Regions from separate parts of the Streptomyces sp. NPDC000404 genome, predicted to be linked through region 3. Evidence: predicted binding sites of a transcription regulator. Region 3 holds the regulator's gene; each other region holds the start of a gene.

Evidence for each region. Region 3 encodes HrcA, which represses chaperone genes, less so after heat shock. Its sites were predicted from a motif close to TTNGCACTCNGNNNNNCNGAGTGCNAA; they were not measured.
Region 1: the regulator HrcA is predicted to act here: its motif matches at 1,825-1,851, upstream of groL (chaperonin GroEL).
Region 2: the regulator HrcA is predicted to act here: its motif matches at 1,665-1,691, upstream of groES (co-chaperone GroES).

The regions. Positions count from the first base shown of each region.
Region 1 covers NZ_JBEPDN010000016.1:154,628-160,385, reverse strand. The annotation lists gene groL (chaperonin GroEL) at 10-1,635, opposite strand; gene ABT345_RS28420 (cold-shock protein) at 2,013-2,219, opposite strand; gene ABT345_RS28415 (MoaD/ThiS family protein) at 2,712-2,990, opposite strand; gene thrC (threonine synthase) at 3,107-4,423, opposite strand; SAM riboswitch class I at 4,417-4,565, opposite strand; gene ABT345_RS28405 (glucosyl-3-phosphoglycerate synthase) at 4,737-5,702, shown strand.
Region 2 covers NZ_JBEPDN010000003.1:204,789-210,546, forward strand. The annotation lists gene ABT345_RS06855 (FtsW/RodA/SpoVE family cell cycle protein) at 1-1,396, opposite strand, end outside; gene groES (co-chaperone GroES) at 1,838-2,146, shown strand; gene groL (chaperonin GroEL) at 2,250-3,875, shown strand; gene ABT345_RS06870 (hypothetical protein) at 4,031-4,366, opposite strand; gene ABT345_RS06875 (GntR family transcriptional regulator) at 4,908-5,666, shown strand.
Region 3 covers NZ_JBEPDN010000024.1:10,662-16,419, reverse strand. The annotation lists gene hemW (radical SAM family heme chaperone HemW) at 1-51, shown strand, start outside; partial or broken gene ABT345_RS33000 (Uma2 family endonuclease) at 179-608, shown strand; gene ABT345_RS32995 (DUF3097 domain-containing protein) at 586-1,419, opposite strand; gene ABT345_RS32990 (MBL fold metallo-hydrolase) at 1,471-2,193, opposite strand; gene hrcA (heat-inducible transcriptional repressor HrcA) at 2,377-3,393, shown strand; gene dnaJ (molecular chaperone DnaJ) at 3,394-4,530, shown strand; gene ABT345_RS32975 (nitronate monooxygenase) at 4,740-5,758, shown strand, end outside.

The DNA of each region.
Region 1 (5,758 bases), on a different contig from region 3:
GGTCAGGGATCAGAAGTCCATGTCACCGCCGGGCATGCCGCCCGGAGCGCCCGCCGCGGCGGCCTTCTCCGGCTTGTCGGCGATGACGGCCTCGGTGGTGAGGAACAGCGCGGCGATGGAGGCGGCGTTCTGCAGCGCGGAACGGGTCACCTTCGCCGGGTCGATGATGCCCTCGGCGATCATGTCGACGTACTCGCCGGTGGCAGCGTTCAGACCGTGGCCGACGGCCAGGTTGCGCACCTTCTCCACGACAACGCCGCCCTCAAGGCCGCCGTTGACGGAGATCTGCTTCAGCGGGGCCTCCAGGGCCAGCTTCACAGCGGCGGCACCGGTGGCCTCGTCGCCCTCCAGCTCCAGCTTCTCGAAGACGCTGGAGGCCTGGAGCAGGGCGACGCCACCGCCGGCGACGATGCCCTCCTCGACGGCCGCCTTCGCGTTGCGAACGGCGTCCTCGATGCGGTGCTTGCGCTCCTTGAGCTCGACCTCGGTCGCGGCACCGGCCTTGATGACCGCAACACCGCCGGCGAGCTTCGCCAGGCGCTCCTGCAGCTTCTCGCGGTCGTAGTCGCTGTCCGAGTTCTCGATCTCGGCGCGGATCTGGTTGACGCGGCCCTGGACCTGGTCGCTGTCGCCGGCACCGTCGACGATGGTGGTCTCGTCCTTGGTGATGACGACCTTGCGGGCGCGGCCCAGCAGGTCGAGACCGGCGTTCTCCAGCTTGAGGCCGACCTCCTCGGAGATGACGGTGCCACCGGTGAGGATGGCGATGTCGCCGAGCATGGCCTTGCGGCGGTCACCGAAGCCCGGGGCCTTGACGGCGACGGACTTGAAGGTGCCACGGATCTTGTTGACGACCAGGGTCGACAGGGCCTCGCCCTCGACGTCCTCGGCGATGATCAGCAGCGGCTTGCCGGACTGCATGACCTTCTCCAGGAGCGGCAGCAGGTCCTTCACGTTGCCGATCTTGGAGTTGACGATCAGGATGTACGGGTCGTCGAGCGACGCCTCCATACGCTCCATGTCGGTGGCGAAGTACGCCGAGATGTAGCCCTTGTCGAAGCGCATACCCTCGGTGAGCTCCAGCTCCAGACCGAAGGTCTGGGACTCCTCGACGGTGATGACGCCTTCCTTGCCGACCTTGTCCATGGCCTCGGCGATCAGCTCGCCGATCTGGGTGTCGGCGGCGGAGATGGAGGCGGTCGAAGCGATCTGCTCCTTGGTCTCCACGTCCTTGGCCTGCTCCAGCAGGGCGGCGGAGACGGCCTCGACGGCGGTCTCGATGCCGCGCTTGAGGGCCATCGGGTTGGCGCCGGCGGCGACGTTGCGCAGACCCTCACGGACCAGCGCCTGGGCGAGGACGGTCGCGGTCGTCGTGCCGTCACCGGCGACGTCGTCCGTCTTCTTCGCGACCTCCTTGACCAGCTCGGCGCCGATCTTCTCGTACGGGTCCTCCAGCTCGATCTCCTTGGCGATGGACACACCATCGTTGGTGATCGTGGGGGCGCCCCACTTCTTCTCCAGGACGACGTTGCGACCCTTGGGGCCGAGGGTCACCTTGACGGCGTCGGCGAGCTGGTTCATACCGCGCTCAAGGCCGCGCCGCGCCTCCTCGTCGAACGCGATGATCTTGGCCATGTGAAGTGGTCCTCCCAGGACGAAGGGGGCACCTCCCGCGCCTTTGGGGCGTGGAGGCTCTTTCCTCCGGACCGCGCTGGCGCCCGCGACGGACGGCCCACCGTTGGAGCGGTTCCTTCCCGCCCCGCCTGCGGACCTCACCGACGGTCCAAAACTGTCACTCTCACTCGGAGAGTGCTAACGCAATGATTAGCACTCGACCCCCTTGAGTGCAAGGCGCCTTCCGAAGGGAGGCTCGATGAGGGGTGGTGGTCGGGCGACGGGCGGGCGCAAGCGCCCTCCGCAAGGAGGGCACGTTGAGGGGGTGCCCCACACACAACAGGAGGCCCGCGCCCCCTACGGGGCGCGGGCCTCCTTGACGCGCAGTCGGTCGGCGCTCAGCCGGCCGCCAACTTGACCATGTCGGCCTGCGGCCCCTTCTGGCCCTGCGAGATCTCGAAATCGACCCGCTGGCCCTCCTCGAGGGTGCGGTAGCCGTCCATCTGGATCGCGCTGTAGTGGACGAAAACATCCGCACCACCGTCGACCGCGATGAAGCCGTACCCCTTCTCCGCGTTGAACCACTTGACGGTGCCCTGAGCCATGCCTAACTCCCCTATTACTGGCCCTTCGCAGGACCGCACTCCGCGGACCCGGGTCAGACCTCACCCCGCGAATGGCCCGTGGGGTGTGCGCCGGAACGCGTCGACCGCCGCCGAATGTATCCGCACCGGTGCCCAGCGCAACAGGTCAATCGGACGAGAATTCTGACGGCGCGAGAAGTGGCGATATGCGCAGAACTGGCCATATTCCCGGGCAACTCGGGCCGGGCATAAGGAGCTTAGGGCGCAAACACCGCACACACTTTGCACACAACTCATCGCGATCCCGGGGCGTTCAGAAGGCCGCCACACCGCGCTCGACGAGCAGAAGAAGGGGATCGGCGAAATGGTATCGCGTTTTGCAGGACTGTTTCACAACGCGGAATCGCCCCGTCCGGATATCCGGACGGGGCGATTATCGGTCAGCGGGAGAAAGGAATGGCGAGAACCATTCGCCATCGGGGCGGAACGGCTCCCCCGGTCCCGGTGCGGGCGTCAGCAGCCGCCGGCCACCGCCGGGATGATCGAGACGCCCGCACCGTCCGGCGTCGGCGTCTGGAGGCCCTGCTCGAAGCGGACGTCGTCGTCGTTGACGTAGACGTTCACGAAGCGCCGCAGCTTGCCCGCGTCGTCCAGCACCCGGGCGGCGATGCCCTGGTGGTTCTTCTCCAGGTCGGTGATGACCTCGGACAGCGTCGCGCCCTCGGCGCTGACCTCGGACGCGCCGCCGGTGTACGTACGGAGGATGGTGGGGATGCGGACCTTGACGCTCATGGGTTCTGCCTTCCAACGACTGCGGATACGTCTGCGGAACCGGCCGCCGCGCCCCGGGCGGGACGACGGCGGACGGACCGGATCGGCCGGTTTCCGGCCGGGGGAACGACCGGGGTTCAGCCGGCCAGACCGGCCGAGCGGAACGCGTCCAGGCTCGGGCGGATGGTGGCCGTGGGGCCGGTGGTCGGAGCGACGGCGTCAAGCGTCTTGAGGCCGTCGCCGGTGTTGAGGATGACGGTGGACAGGGTCGGATCGAGCAGGCCCGCTTCGATGAGCTTCTTGGTGACGCCGACGGTCACCCCGCCGGCGGTCTCCGCGAAGATGCCCTCCGTCCGCGCCAGCAGCTTGATCGCGTCCACGACCTGCTCGTCGTTGACATCCTCCACCGCGCCGCCCGTACGGCGTGCGATGTCGAGGACGTACGGCCCGTCGGCGGGGTTGCCGATCGCCAGGGACTTGGCGATGGTGTCCGGCTTCTGCGGGCGGACCACGTCGTGGCCGGCCTTGAACGCCGTCGACACCGGGGAGCAGCCCTCGGCCTGGGCGCCGTAGATCCTGTAGGGCCGGTCCTCGACGAGGCCGAGGGTGATCAGCTCCTTCAGTCCCTTGTCGATCTTGGTGAGCTGGGAGCCGGAGGCCACCGGGATGACGATCTGGTCCGGCAGCCGCCAGCCGAGCTGTTCGCAGATCTCGTACGCCAGCGTCTTGGAGCCCTCGCCGTAATAGGGGCGGAGGTTGACGTTGACGAAGCCCCAGCCCTCGCCGAGCGGGTCGCCGATCAGCTCGGAGCAGAAGCGGTTGACGTCGTCGTAGTTGCCCTCGATGCCGACGAGGTCGCCGCCGTAGACCGCGGCCATGACGACCTTGCCCGCCTCCAGGTCGTGCGGGATGAAGACGCAGGAGCGGAATCCGGCGCGGCGGGCGGCGGCGCCGACGGCACCGGCGAGGTTGCCGGTCGAGGAGCAGGAGAGGGTGGTGAAGCCGAAGGCGCGCGCCGCCTCGACCGCGATGGCGACGACCCGGTCCTTGAAGGAGTGCGTCGGGTTGCCGGAGTCGTCCTTGACGTAGAGGCCGCCGGTGACGCCCAGCTCACGGGCGAGGTTGTCGGCCTTGACGAGCTTGGTGAAGCCGGGGTTGAGATTCGGCTTCCCGGCCACGTCCGCGGGGACGGGCAGCAGCGGTGCGTACCGCCAGATGTTGTGGGGACCGGCCTCGATCTGCTTCCGCAGGGCTTCCGGGTCACCGCCCGGCAGCTCGTACGCCACCTCCAGCGGACCGAAGCAGGTCGCGCAGGCGAAGATCGGGCCGAGCGGGAAACGCTCCCCGCATTCGCGACAGGAGAGACCTGCGGCGGGACCCAGAGTGACGGAGGAAGCGTTTTCGGTAACTTCAACAGCTTGCGCAGCCATGGAGGCGAGGCCCTTTCTCCTCATCTTCCTCGCGACGCATCTCGCCACGAGACGGATTTGGCACCTTCCCTAGCCGGGAGCCTCGCGCCGCGCGATGCGGTCGAGACCGGCTGGAGGGTTGCCGGGGCTTCAACGGGCCGTGTCCCTCTGCCCCTCTGGATGAGCGGTATGGCGCTGGGAAAACCCAGGCGTTTGTGGTGCGGTGACCCCCGGCATGCGACGGTCGTCCGCGTTGTTCAAGACTGTAACCGACGGCACTGACAGTGGTGAGAGTCGTCCGAACCGCGAGATGGATCACATGCGCCGCCGAGACGGCGCGCACCGAGGAGTCGTAGACGTGCTGGAAGAGGTGGAGCGCTGGCTGGGACGTCGCTCCTGGTCGGCGGAGGACCGGCCGCTGCCGCAGCTGCTGGAGGCCAAACGGCTCAGCGGCCGCACGGTCAGCGTCGTGCTGCCCGCGCTCGACGAGGAGGCGACGGTCGGCACGATCGTCACGGCCATCCGCGCCGCCCTGATGACCGAGGAGGTGCCGCTCGTCGACGAACTGGTGGTGCTCGATTCCGGGTCCACGGACCGGACGGCCGAGGTCGCGGCGGCCGCCGGGGCGCGGGTGGTGGCGCGGGACGCGGTGCTGCCGCGGCTGCCGGCGGTGCCCGGCAAGGGCGAGGTGCTGTGGCGGTCGCTGCTGGTCACCCGCGGCGACATCGTCTGCTTCGTCGACGCGGACCTGCGGGAGTTCTCGCCGACGTTCGTCTCCGGGATCGTCGGGCCGCTGCTGACCGACCCGGACGTGCAGTTCGTCAAGGCGATGTACGACCGGCCGCTGGAGACCGGCGGCGCGCCCGGGGGCGGTCCGGGCCAGGGCGGACGGGTCACCGAGCTGGTCGCCCGGCCGCTGCTCAACCTCCACTGGCCGCAGCTGGCCGGGTTCGTGCAGCCGCTGGGCGGGGAGTACGCGGCGCGGCGTTCGCTGCTGGAGCGGCTGCCGTTCCCGGTCGGTTACGGCGTCGAGCTGGGGCTGCTGGTCGACGCGTTGCACACGGCCGGTCTGGACGCGCTCGCGCAGGTGGACGTCGGGGTGCGCAAACACCGCCACCAGGACGGTCAGGCGCTGGGCCGGATGGCCGCGGCGATCTACCGCACCGCCCAACTCCGGCTGGCGCGCGGCCACTTGGTACGGCCGCGGCTGACGCAGTTCGTGCGCGGCGAGAGCGGATTCGTCCCCCGGACGAGCGATGTCGACACCGAGGAGCGGCCCCCGATGGCGGACGTTCCGGAGTACGCGGAGAGCCGGGCGGCCTGAGTTCTCCGCGGGCTGGGCCGGTGGAGCGGCGGGTGTCCCTCCCTTGGCCTCATTCG
Region 2 (5,758 bases), on a different contig from region 3:
GCCGCGCCGCGCGCCGCCGGGTGCGCCGCGCGAAGGCGCCCACCGGCTCCCGGCGGCGCTGCGCCGCATCGCTGATCCGCAGCAGCACGGCGACCATCATCCAGTTCGCCACCAGCGACGATCCGCCCTTGGCAAGGAACGGCAGCGCCTTGCCGGTCAGCGGGATCAGCCCCGTCACACCGCCGGCGACCACGAAGACCTGGAGCACCAGCGCGCCCGACAGCCCCACGGCGAGCAGCTTGCCGAACGGGTCGCGGGCGCTCACCCCGACCCGGAATCCGCGCTGGGCGAGCAGCGTGTAGAGCAGCAGAACGGCCATCACCCCGGCCATGCCCAGCTCCTCGCCGACGGTGGTGAGGATGAAGTCGCTGTTGCCCGCGAACCCGACCAGTTCGGGGTGGCCCTGGCCGAGACCGGTGCCGCCGACGCCGCCGCTGCCGAAGCTGAACAGCGACTCCGCCGACTGCGCCGAGATCAGCCCCGGCGGCCGCTTCTCCAGCGGCAGGAAGATGTCCATCGGGTGCAGCCAGGCCATCACCCGGCCCTTGACGTGCGGCTCCGCCGACCCCACGACCGCCGCGCCGACCGCCGCCATCAGCAGGCCGCACACCACCCAGCCGGTCCGCTCGGTGGCCATGTACAGCATGATCACGAAGACGCCGAAGAAGATCAGCGACGTCCCCAGATCGCGTTCGAAGACCAGCACCAGCAGGCTGATGATCCAGATCGTGAAGATCGGCCCGAGCTGGCGTCCGGGCGGCAGCTGCACGCCCATCACCCGCCGCCCGGCCAGCGCCAGCGCATTGCGGTTCACCGTCAGATACCCGGCGAAGAACACCACGATCATCAGCTTCACGAACTCGCCGGGCTGCAACGACAGCGGCCCGAGCAGAATCCACCGCTTGGCGCCGAACTGGTCCGCGCCGAAGAACGCCGGCGCCATCAGCAGCACCAGCCCGACCGCCATCGTCAGATACACGTAGCGCTGCAGCACCCGGTGGTCGCGGAGCAGCAGCAGGATCCCCACGCAGACCGTCACCCCCAGCCCCGTCCACACCAGCTGCCCGGTGGCCGCCTGCGCGGTCTGCAGCCGCGGCAGCCGTTCGTAGGTGATGTCGAGGCGGTTGAGCAGGACGAGGCCGATGCCGGTGAGCAGGGTGGCCAGCGGGAGGATCAGCGGGTCGGCGCGCTCGGCGACGCGGCGCACGACCAGATGCGGCACGAGCGCGATCAGTGCCATCGCGGCGGTGAACCACGGCATCCCGTCGGGCAGCCGCCCCTCCATCGACAGCCCGGTGTAGGCGTAGCCGCCGACGGTGATCAGGACGGCGAGGGCGAGCATCCAGGCCTCGGTCCGGCGTCGGTCCGGCGCCTGGGCGAGCGCGGCGAACGTCATCGTCCGCTCGACGTCGCTCTCCTCCCGCGCGGCACGCGCCGCACTCCTCGCTCCTCGCACCTGTCTCCTCCGTCGTCCGCAAGCTGCCCGCCCCGGTGGCCGGCCCGGCAACCTTGAGGGAAGACCGAGGCCCGGGGCGCCGGGTTGCGACGACGGCCCCTGATGTGTCCGGTTCGGCACGGTATCCGGCCGGGACGGTGCAGGGTATGGCTCCGCCGGAGTCTCCACCCGCGGGCCGCCCGTGTCCGGCGACCCGTTCACGGCTCGACTGGCACTCCACTTGACCGAGTGCTAACCGCGTCATAGTGTCGGCGTTGGCACTCTCCGAAGGGGAGTGCTAAGCACGGCGATGGGCTGGTCCGGCACCCGCGACGACGGATCCAACTGCTCGCCACCTCAGACAGTTAACCCCGTGAGATCTCCGAAGGGGGAGGTCGGATCGTGACGACCGCCAGCACCAAGGTTGCCATCAAGCCGCTTGAGGACCGCATTGTGGTCCAGCCGCTCGACGCCGAGCAGACCACGGCCTCTGGCCTGGTCATCCCGGACACTGCCAAGGAGAAGCCCCAGGAGGGCGTCGTCCTGGCCGTCGGTCCGGGTCGCTTCGAGGAGGGCAACCGTCTTCCGCTCGACGTTTCCGTCGGCGACGTCGTGCTCTACAGCAAGTACGGCGGCACCGAGGTGAAGTACAACGGCGAGGAGTACCTCGTCCTCTCGGCTCGCGACGTTCTCGCGATCGTCGAGAAGTAAGTCACCCAGCATTCTGCTGTGATCTGCGCCCCTGGTTCCCGCGTCCAAGCACCGGGGCAGGGGCGCAGTTCGTTGAGAGCACGACGTTAAGGACACGTAACTCATGGCGAAGATCCTGAAGTTCGACGAGGACGCCCGTCGCGCCCTGGAGCGCGGCGTCAACAAGCTCGCCGACACGGTCAAGGTGACGATCGGCCCCAAGGGCCGCAACGTCGTCATCGACAAGAAGTTCGGCGCGCCGACCATCACCAACGACGGTGTCACCATCGCGCGTGAGGTCGAGGTCGACGACCCCTACGAGAACCTCGGCGCCCAGCTGGTGAAGGAGGTGGCGACCAAGACCAACGACATCGCTGGTGACGGCACCACCACCGCCACCGTGCTGGCCCAGGCGCTGGTCCGCGAGGGTCTGCGCAACGTCGCCGCCGGCGCCTCCCCCGCCGCCCTGAAGAAGGGCATCGACGCCGCCGTCAAGGCCGTCTCCGACGACCTGCTCGCGACCGCGCGTCCGATCGAGGACAAGACCGACATCGCCGCCGTCGCGGCCCTGTCCGCCCAGGACAAGCAGGTCGGCGAGCTGATCGCCGAGGCGATGGACAAGGTCGGCAAGGACGGTGTCATCACCGTCGAGGAGTCCAACACCTTCGGCCTGGAGCTGGACTTCACCGAGGGCATGGCCTTCGACAAGGGCTACCTCTCGCCCTACATGGTCACCGACCAGGAGCGGATGGAAGCGGTCCTGGAGGACCCGTACATCCTCATCCACCAGGGCAAGATCGCCTCGATCCAGGACCTGCTCCCGCTGCTGGAGAAGGTCATCCAGGCGGGTGGCTCCAAGCCGCTGCTGATCATCGCCGAGGACGTCGAGGGCGAGGCCCTGTCGACCCTGGTCGTGAACAAGATCCGCGGCACCTTCAACGCCGTCGCCGTCAAGGCGCCCGGCTTCGGCGACCGCCGCAAGGCGATGCTCGGCGACATGGCCACCCTCACCGGTGCCACCGTCATCGCCGAGGAGGTCGGCCTCAAGCTCGACCAGGCCGGTCTGGACGTGCTGGGCACCGCCCGCCGCGTGACCGTCACCAAGGACGACACCACCATCGTCGACGGTGGCGGCAACTCCGAGGACGTCGTCGGCCGCGTCAACCAGATCAAGGCCGAGATCGAGACCACCGACTCGGACTGGGACCGCGAGAAGCTCCAGGAGCGCCTCGCCAAGCTCGCCGGCGGCGTCTGCGTCATCCGCGTGGGCGCGGCCACCGAGGTCGAGCTCAAGGAGAAGAAGCACCGCCTGGAGGACGCCATCTCCGCGACCCGCGCCGCGGTCGAGGAGGGCATCGTCTCCGGTGGTGGCTCCGCGCTCGTCCACGCCGCCAAGGTGCTGGAGGGCGGCCTGGGCAAGGAGGGCGACGAGGCCACCGGTGTCGCCGTCGTCCGCCGCGCCGCCGTCGAGCCGCTGCGCTGGATCGCGGAGAACGCCGGCCTCGAGGGCTACGTCATCACCTCGAAGGTCGCCGAGCAGGACAAGGGCCAGGGCTTCAACGCCGCCACCGGCGAGTACGGCGACCTGGTCAAGGCCGGCGTCATCGACCCGGTGAAGGTCACCCGCTCCGCCCTGGAGAACGCCGCCTCCATCGCCTCGCTGCTCCTCACGACCGAGACCCTGGTCGTCGAGAAGCCCGCCGAGGAGGAGCCCGCCGAGGCCGGCCACGGCCACGGCCACGCCCACTGACCCGGCCTTTCAGCAGGCCGCGCCGGTAGCGCGCTGTACGAGGCCCGGTCCCCGATGGGGGGCCGGGCCTCGTGGCGTGTGCGGGGGCCTGTCCGGGGCCGTGTCCGGCCGTGCCCGGTGTCAGGCGGCGGACGGAGCGCCGCCCGTGCCCGGCGTCAGGCCGCGGACGGAGCGCCGTCCCCGCCGCCGTCGTCCTCGCCCTCTGTCCTCTGCTGCAACCGGGCGCCCCGGCTCTCCGACACCCGGTGCACTTCGGTCAGGGCGGCGTTCAAGTCGTAGGCCAGCAGGTGGATCTCGCCGGGCGTCCACGCACAGGCGGCGAGAACGCGCCGGGCCTCCCCGATGAGAACGGCCGCCGACTCCATCTGCTCCGCCTCCATCCGGTCGGCCAGCCGCGAGACGTACCCGGTCCCGGTGCCGCCGATCAGGTAGCACGGCTTCCCGTCGGGGCTGGCCCACGGCAGCAGCCGCGCGTGATCCATGGCATTCATCGCGCCGTCACCGCCATCCCGCTGAGCAGGTCGGCCCCGACGGCACCACACGCGGCCGACCAGAGCTGGCGCCGCCGTACGCGGTGCTCCGGCCGTCGTTCCGAGGGCGTGAGGACATAGGGACGTACGAGGGGGACGTCCTCGCCTTGCGGTGCGGGGACGGACACAAACGCCGGACGCGCGGTCGGCGCCCCGGCCTGGCGTTCAACGGGGCGTGGGCCTGCGGCCCGGTGGCAGCCCTGGGCGGGCAGCAGCCGGATCAGCAGCGATTCGAAGATCGTTCGGATGATGCGAAGCATGTCGTCAACCTCCGTGCAGTGGAAGGCCCTTGGCTCGGGACAGCGCCCGATGGGGCTTTTTGGGTAGTGGTGAACGTTTTGATTCGGTGCGTCGGTCCGATGCCGGGTGCCATCTGCGTCCAAGTGAAGCGATCGATCTCTAGAGATGACAATGCTTCTCTAGGGATGTCATCCGTGAGGGTGAGTACCTGCTGTGTGGGCGAACAGGCGGTCTAGGGTGGCCGGAGATCAGGGAGGGGCGTATGACCGCCAAGGGCAACGGCCGTCAGCCGAAGTACCAGCGCATAGCTGAGGAGCTGAAGGAGGCGGTCAAAGCCGGCGAGTACGGTCCCGGTGATCGGCTTCCGGGCGAGAACGACCTCATGGCCACGCATCAAGTCGCCCGAATGACTGCACGTCAGGCACTGGGCGTCCTGCAGAACGAAGGAGTCGCGGAAGCACGCAAGGGGGTGGGTGTCTTCGTCCGCGACTTCCGGCCGTTGCGGCGACGTGGTGTTCAGCGACTCGCACGGGAGCAGTGGGGAGAGGGGCGCTCCATCAGGTCGGCCGACGCCGGGGAGCGGGAGCTGGTCGTCGACCAGGTTGTCGTCAGCGAGGAGCCCGCGCCCATGGCCGTCGCCGACGTGCTCAGGATCGCTCCGCGCGAGGCGGTGTGCGTGCGCAGCCGCCGGTTCAGCCTCGATGGCAAGCCGGTACTGCTGGCCACGAGCTATCTGCCCGCCGCTCTGGTGGCTGGCTCGGCGATCGTCCAGCAGGACACAGGCCCCGGCGGCATCTATGCCCGCCTGGCCGAACTGGGGTACAAGCCGGTGCGCTTCCGAGAGGAGAGCCGCAGCCGGATGCCCTCCCGGGACGAGGCGGACCGGCTGCGCCTCGGCGCCGGTACGCCCGTGATCGTCATCGTCCGCACCGCCTTCGCGGACGGCGGCCGTCCCGTCGAGGTCAACGAGATGATCCTGGACTCGTCCGCGTACGTCCTCGAATACGACATCGAGGCGTAGCGGCGGCCGGGCTTAGTCCCATTGCAGCGGAGGCGGTGAGTCGTAGTGCGTGGAGGGCGCCGACCTGACCGGCACCGCGTACGCGGCGGTCG
Region 3 (5,758 bases):
CTCCGCGGACGCCTGCTGGCTGACGCGGTGGTGCGGGATCTGGTGGACTGATCACTCTCCGGGGTGAATCGTGCGATTCCCACCCGGACCGGAGTCCTACGCTGCGTCCCGGCTGTCGCCGTGCCCGCGGCGACAGCCGGCGCGGGTTCCGGGGAGGGCCACTGTGGATGACCGCCGGATGGCGGAGTTCTTCGAGAACTTCGAGGCTCCCGAAGGGGTGCGGGCCGAGCTTCTTCGGGGGGAGATCCTGCTGACGGCGGGGCTGGATCTGGTCCACAACGGGATTGTCGAGGACACCATGGACCGCATTCCGCGCCGGCGGTGGCATCGCGTCCAGACCCAGGACGTCGGCATTCCGGGCGAACACAGCCAACCCGTGCCCGATCTCGTGGTGCTGGAACGCGGCGCCGGACCGCGGGCCGGACGGCTCCTGCCGGCCGAGGCGGTCACGATGCTCGTGGAGGTCGTCTCCAGGACCAGCGTGGACCTACGCGGTCCAGCGGATCAGCAAGTTCGGCGAGCCGGTGCCGCTGGAGGCACTTGGCATCGAGCTGGAAACCAAGGATTTCGGCACGCTCCCGCCGCTCAGGCGGCACCGCCGACCGTGACGAAGTCGATCAGCTCCTCCACCCGCCCCAGCAGCGCCGGCTCCACGTCCTTGTAGCTGCGCACGCCCGACAGGATCCGCTGCCAGGCGGCGCCGGTGTTCTCCGGCCAGCCCAGCGCCCGGCACACGCCCGTCTTCCAGTCCTGGCCGCGCGGGACGGCCGGCCACGCCGCGATCCCCACCGACGACGGCTTCACCGCCTCCCACACGTCGATGTACGGATGGCCCACCACGCACACATGCGGATCGCTCACCTCCGCCGCGATCCGGGACTCCTTCGAACCGGGCACCAGATGGTCGACGAGGACGCCGAGGCGCGCGTCGGGTCCGGGGGAGAAGGCATCGACGATCTCCGGCAGATCGTCGATGCCCTCCAGGTACTCCACGACGACGCCCTCGATGCGCAGGTCGTCGCCCCACACCCGCTCGACCAGCTCCGCGTCGTGCCGCCCCTCCACATAGATCCGGCCCGCCCGCGCGACCCGCGCCCGCGCACCGGGCACCGCCAGCGAGCCCGACGCCGTCCGCGCCGGACCGCTCGCCGCCGCCGGCCCCCGGGGCCGGACGAGCGTGACGACCTCGCCCTCCAGCAGGAAGCCGCGCGGCTCCATCGGGAAGACGCGGTGCTTGCCGAACCGGTCCTCCAGGGTGACCGTCGGCCCCTGCGCCGACTTCTCGCAGCGGATCACCGCCCCGCAGAACCCCGTGGTCACCTCCTCGACCACCAGGTCCTTCTCCGCCGCCACCTCGGGCGCGGGCCGCTGCTTCTTCCACGGCGGGGTGAGGTCGGGGCTGTAGCGCTTGCTCTGCATGGTGTCGGTTGTGCCTGTTCTGTGACGGGTCGGGTGACGGATACGGGCGGCTCAGGCGAAGCGGGCGGCGAGCGCGTCGCGCTGGGCGCGGACGAAGGCGGCGCCGACCACGGCGCCGTGCCCGGGGACGTACCGCGCCTCCTCGCCGCCCAGCGCCAGCAGCCGGTCCAGGGCGGCGGGCCACTGCCGGCCGAGGGCGTCGGGCCCGGCGGACGGTTCGCCGGACTCCTCGACCAGATCGCCGCAGAAGACGATCTCGGGCCCCGCGCCCCGGCCCGGGACGAGGACCGCGAGGTCGTGCGCGGTGTGGCCGGGGCCGACGTTGGCGAGCAGCACCTGCCGGTCGCCGAGGTCGACGGTCAGCTCGCCGTGCACGCCGTGGTGCGGCAGCACCAGGATGTCGGCGGCGTCGGTGGCGGCGTTCGGGTCGACGCCGTGGCGCACCGCGTCCTCCCGCAGCGCCTCCCGCCCGCGGGCCATCAGCTCGGCCGCCCCGGCGGCGGCGAAGACCTGCACCCCGGCGAAGGCGGCGGTGCCCAGGACGTGGTCGAAGTGCGGATGGGTCAGCGCGATGTGCGTCACGTCACGGCCCAGCACCCGGCGGACGGCGAGCCGCAGTTCGGCGCCGTCGCGCAGGGTGGCGCCGGTGTCGACGAGCAGCACCCCGTCCGACCCCGCGACGGCGCCCACCGTCTCGTCCCAGCCCGGCATCCGGCGGCGGGCGATGCCGTCGCCGAGCCGTTCCCAGCCCGCCTCTTCCCACGTCGTACGCATGCCGAGACGCTATCGGTAGCGCGGTGGCGTCGCCCGGTGGATGACGGGGGAGTGGCCGGTGTCGCACGCGAGACCCTTGCCCCGCCGGTGCGACCCGGCCGTACACTGGAGCGGTACTGGCACTCGGACCGGTGGAGTGCCAGGCGAGGAAGCCGGAGGACGGCGGGACTGGAGGTGTGCACGGTGCTCAGTGAACGCAGGCTGGAGGTGCTGCGTGCCATCGTCCAGGACTATGTCGGCACGGAGGAGCCGGTCGGCTCGAAGGCGCTGACCGAGCGCCATCGGCTCGGCGTCTCCCCGGCCACGGTCCGTAACGACATGGCGGTCCTGGAGGAAGAAGGATTCATCGCCCAGCCGCACACCAGCGCGGGCCGGATCCCCACCGACAAGGGCTACCGCCTCTTCGTCGACAAGCTCGCCGGCGTCAAGCCGCTCTCCAGCCCGGAGCGCCGCGCGATCCAGAACTTCCTGGACGGCGCGGTCGATCTGGACGACGTCGTGGGCCGCACGGTCCGGCTGCTGGCGCAGCTGACCCGGCAGGTCGCGGTGGTGCAGTACCCGTCGCTGACGCGGTCCACCGTCCGCCATGTCGAGCTGCTGGCGCTGGCCCCGGCGCGGCTGATGCTCGTCCTGATCACCGACACCGGGCGCGTCGAACAGCGGCTGATCGACTGTCAGGGGCCGTTCGGCGAGGCGTCGCTGGCGGATCTGCGGGCCCGGCTCAACAGCCGGGTCGTGGGGCGCCGGTTCGCGGATGTGCCGCAATTGGTGCAGGATCTTCCGGACTCCTTCGAGCAGGAGGACCGCGGCACGGTCTCGACGGTGCTGTCGGTGCTGCTGGAGACGTTGGTGGAGGAGACCGAGGAGCGGTTGGTGATCGGCGGTACCGCCAATCTCACCCGCTTCGGGCACGACTTCCCGCTGACGATCCGGCCGGTGCTGGAGGCCCTTGAGGAGCATGTGGTGCTGCTCAAACTGCTCGGGGAGGCCAAGGACTCGGGCATGACCGTACGAATCGGGCATGAGAATGCCCATGAAGGACTTGCGTCCACGTCGGTGGTTGCGGTCGGCTACGGTTCGGGCGACGAGGCAGTCGCCAAACTCGGCGTGGTCGGACCGACCCGCATGGACTACCCCGGAACGATGGGAGCGGTACGCGCAGTGGCACGTTACGTCGGACAGATCCTGGCGGAGTCGTAAGTGGCCACGGACTATTACACGGTCCTCGGTGTCGGCCGCGACGCCTCGCAGGACCAGATCAAGAAGGCTTTCCGGCGGCTGGCGCGTGAGCTGCACCCGGATGTGAACCCGGATCCGAAGACCCAGGAGCGGTTCAAGGAGATCAACGCCGCTTACGAGGTGCTGTCGGACCCGCAGAAGAAGCAGGTCTACGACCTCGGTGGCGACCCGCTCTCGCAGGCCGGCGGCGGTGGCGGGGCCGGTGGCTTCGGCGCCGGCTTCGGCAACTTCTCCGACATCATGGACGCGTTCTTCGGCGCCTCCTCGCAGCGCGGTCCGCGCTCGCGGACGCGGCGCGGCCAGGACGCGATGATCCGTCTCGATGTCGAGCTGGACGAGGCGGCCTTCGGGACGACCAAGGAGATCCAGGTCGACACCGCCATCGTGTGCACCACCTGCACCGGTGAGGGCGCGGCCCCCGGCACCTCCGCGCAGACCTGCGACATGTGCCGCGGCCGCGGTGAGGTCTCGCAGGTCACGCGGTCCTTCCTCGGCCAGGTCATGACGTCGCGGCCGTGTCCGCAGTGTCAGGGCTTCGGTACGGTCGTGCCGACGCCGTGCCCGGAGTGCGCCGGCGACGGCCGCATCCGCTCGCGCCGCACGCTGACCGTCAAGATCCCGGCGGGCGTCGACAACGGCACCCGCATCCAGCTGGCGGGCGAGGGCGAGGTCGGCCCCGGCGGCGGTCCCGCCGGCGACCTCTACGTCGAGATCCACGAGCAGCCGCACCCCGTTTTCCAGCGGCGCGGCGACGATCTCCACTGCACGGTCACCATCCCGATGACCGCGGCGGCGCTGGGCACGAAGTGTCCGCTGGAGACGCTGGACGGCATGGAGGAGATCGACGTCCGGCCCGGCACCCAGTCCGGTCAGTCGATCCCGCTGCACCAGCGCGGCGTGACCCATCTGCGGGGCAACGGCCGCGGCGACCTGATCGTCCACGTCGAGGTCCAGACCCCCTCCAAGCTCGATCCCGAGCAGGAAGAGCTGCTGCGGCGGCTGGCCAAGCTCCGTGGTGAAGAACGCCCCACGGGCCAGTTTCAGCCGGGGCAGCAGGGGCTCTTCTCCCGCCTGAAGGATGCCTTCAACGGGCGGTAGGCGCGTATCGGCCGGGGGTCCGGGGGGTGTCCCCCGGGGCGGCACGGCCGACGGGCGGTAGGCGATCCATAGATCTACGCGTGTGGGGCCCGGGGATTTTCCCCGGGCCCCACACGCGTTTGGCGGCCGGTGGCCGGTCCCGCTCGTCCGTCGCGGCGGGCGGCTCCGCCCGTTTCGGTGCGGTGCGCGGGGCATGACACGATGTGGCCATGTCCACCGCGCTGACCGCTCTTTGCCGTCATCCGATCGTGCAGGCGCCGATGGCCGGCGGCGGTTCCGGTCCGGAGCTGGTCGCCGCCGTCGGTGAGGCCGGCGGGCTCGGCTTCCTCGCCGGCGGGCTCAAGACCGCCGACGGCATGTACCAGGAGATCAAGCGGCTGCGCGGACTGACCGGCCGTCCCTTCGGCGTCAACCTCTTCCTCCCGCAGCCCGAACTCGCCAACACGGCCGCCGTCGAGGTCTACCGCGATCAGCTGGCCGGCGAGGCCGCGTGGTACGAGACCGGGCTCGGCGAGGTCGATCCGTACGGCGGCTCGGACGACGGCTACGAGGCGAAGCTGGCGGTGCTGCGCGAGGACCCGGTGCCGGTGGTGTCGTTCCACTTCGGCTGCCCCTCGCCCGCGGTGCTCGCCTCGCTCGCCGCGGTCGGTACGTACACCGTCGTCACGGTCACCACGCCGGACGAGGCGCGGGCGGCGCAGGCGGCGGGTGCCGACGCGGTGTGTGCGCAGGGCGCCGAGGCGGGCGGCCACCAGGGCACCCACCGGGACGATCCGCACGCCGACGGCACCGGCGCCCCGCTCGGTCTGCTGACGCTGATCGCGCAGGTCCGCGAGGCGGTGCGGCTGCCGGTCATCGCCGCCGGCGGGCTGATGCGCGGCGCGCAGATCGCCGCGGTGCTCGCCGCCGGTGCCGAGGCGGCCCAGCTGGGCACCGCCTTCCTGGCGACCCCCGAATCCGGTGCGCACCCGCTGCACAAGCAGGCGCTGACCGACCCGCTGTTCACCCGCACCGAGCTGACCCGCGCCTTCACCGGACGCCCGGCCCGGGGCCTGGCCAACCGCTTCCTGCGGGAGCACGGCCCGTACGCCCCGGCCGCCTATCCGGCCGTGCACCATCTGACCGCCGGGCTGCGGAAGGCGGCCGCGCGGGCGGGTGACACCCAGGGCATGGCGCTGTGGGCCGGGCAGGGGCACCGGTTGGCGCGGGAGCTGCCCGCTGGTGAGCT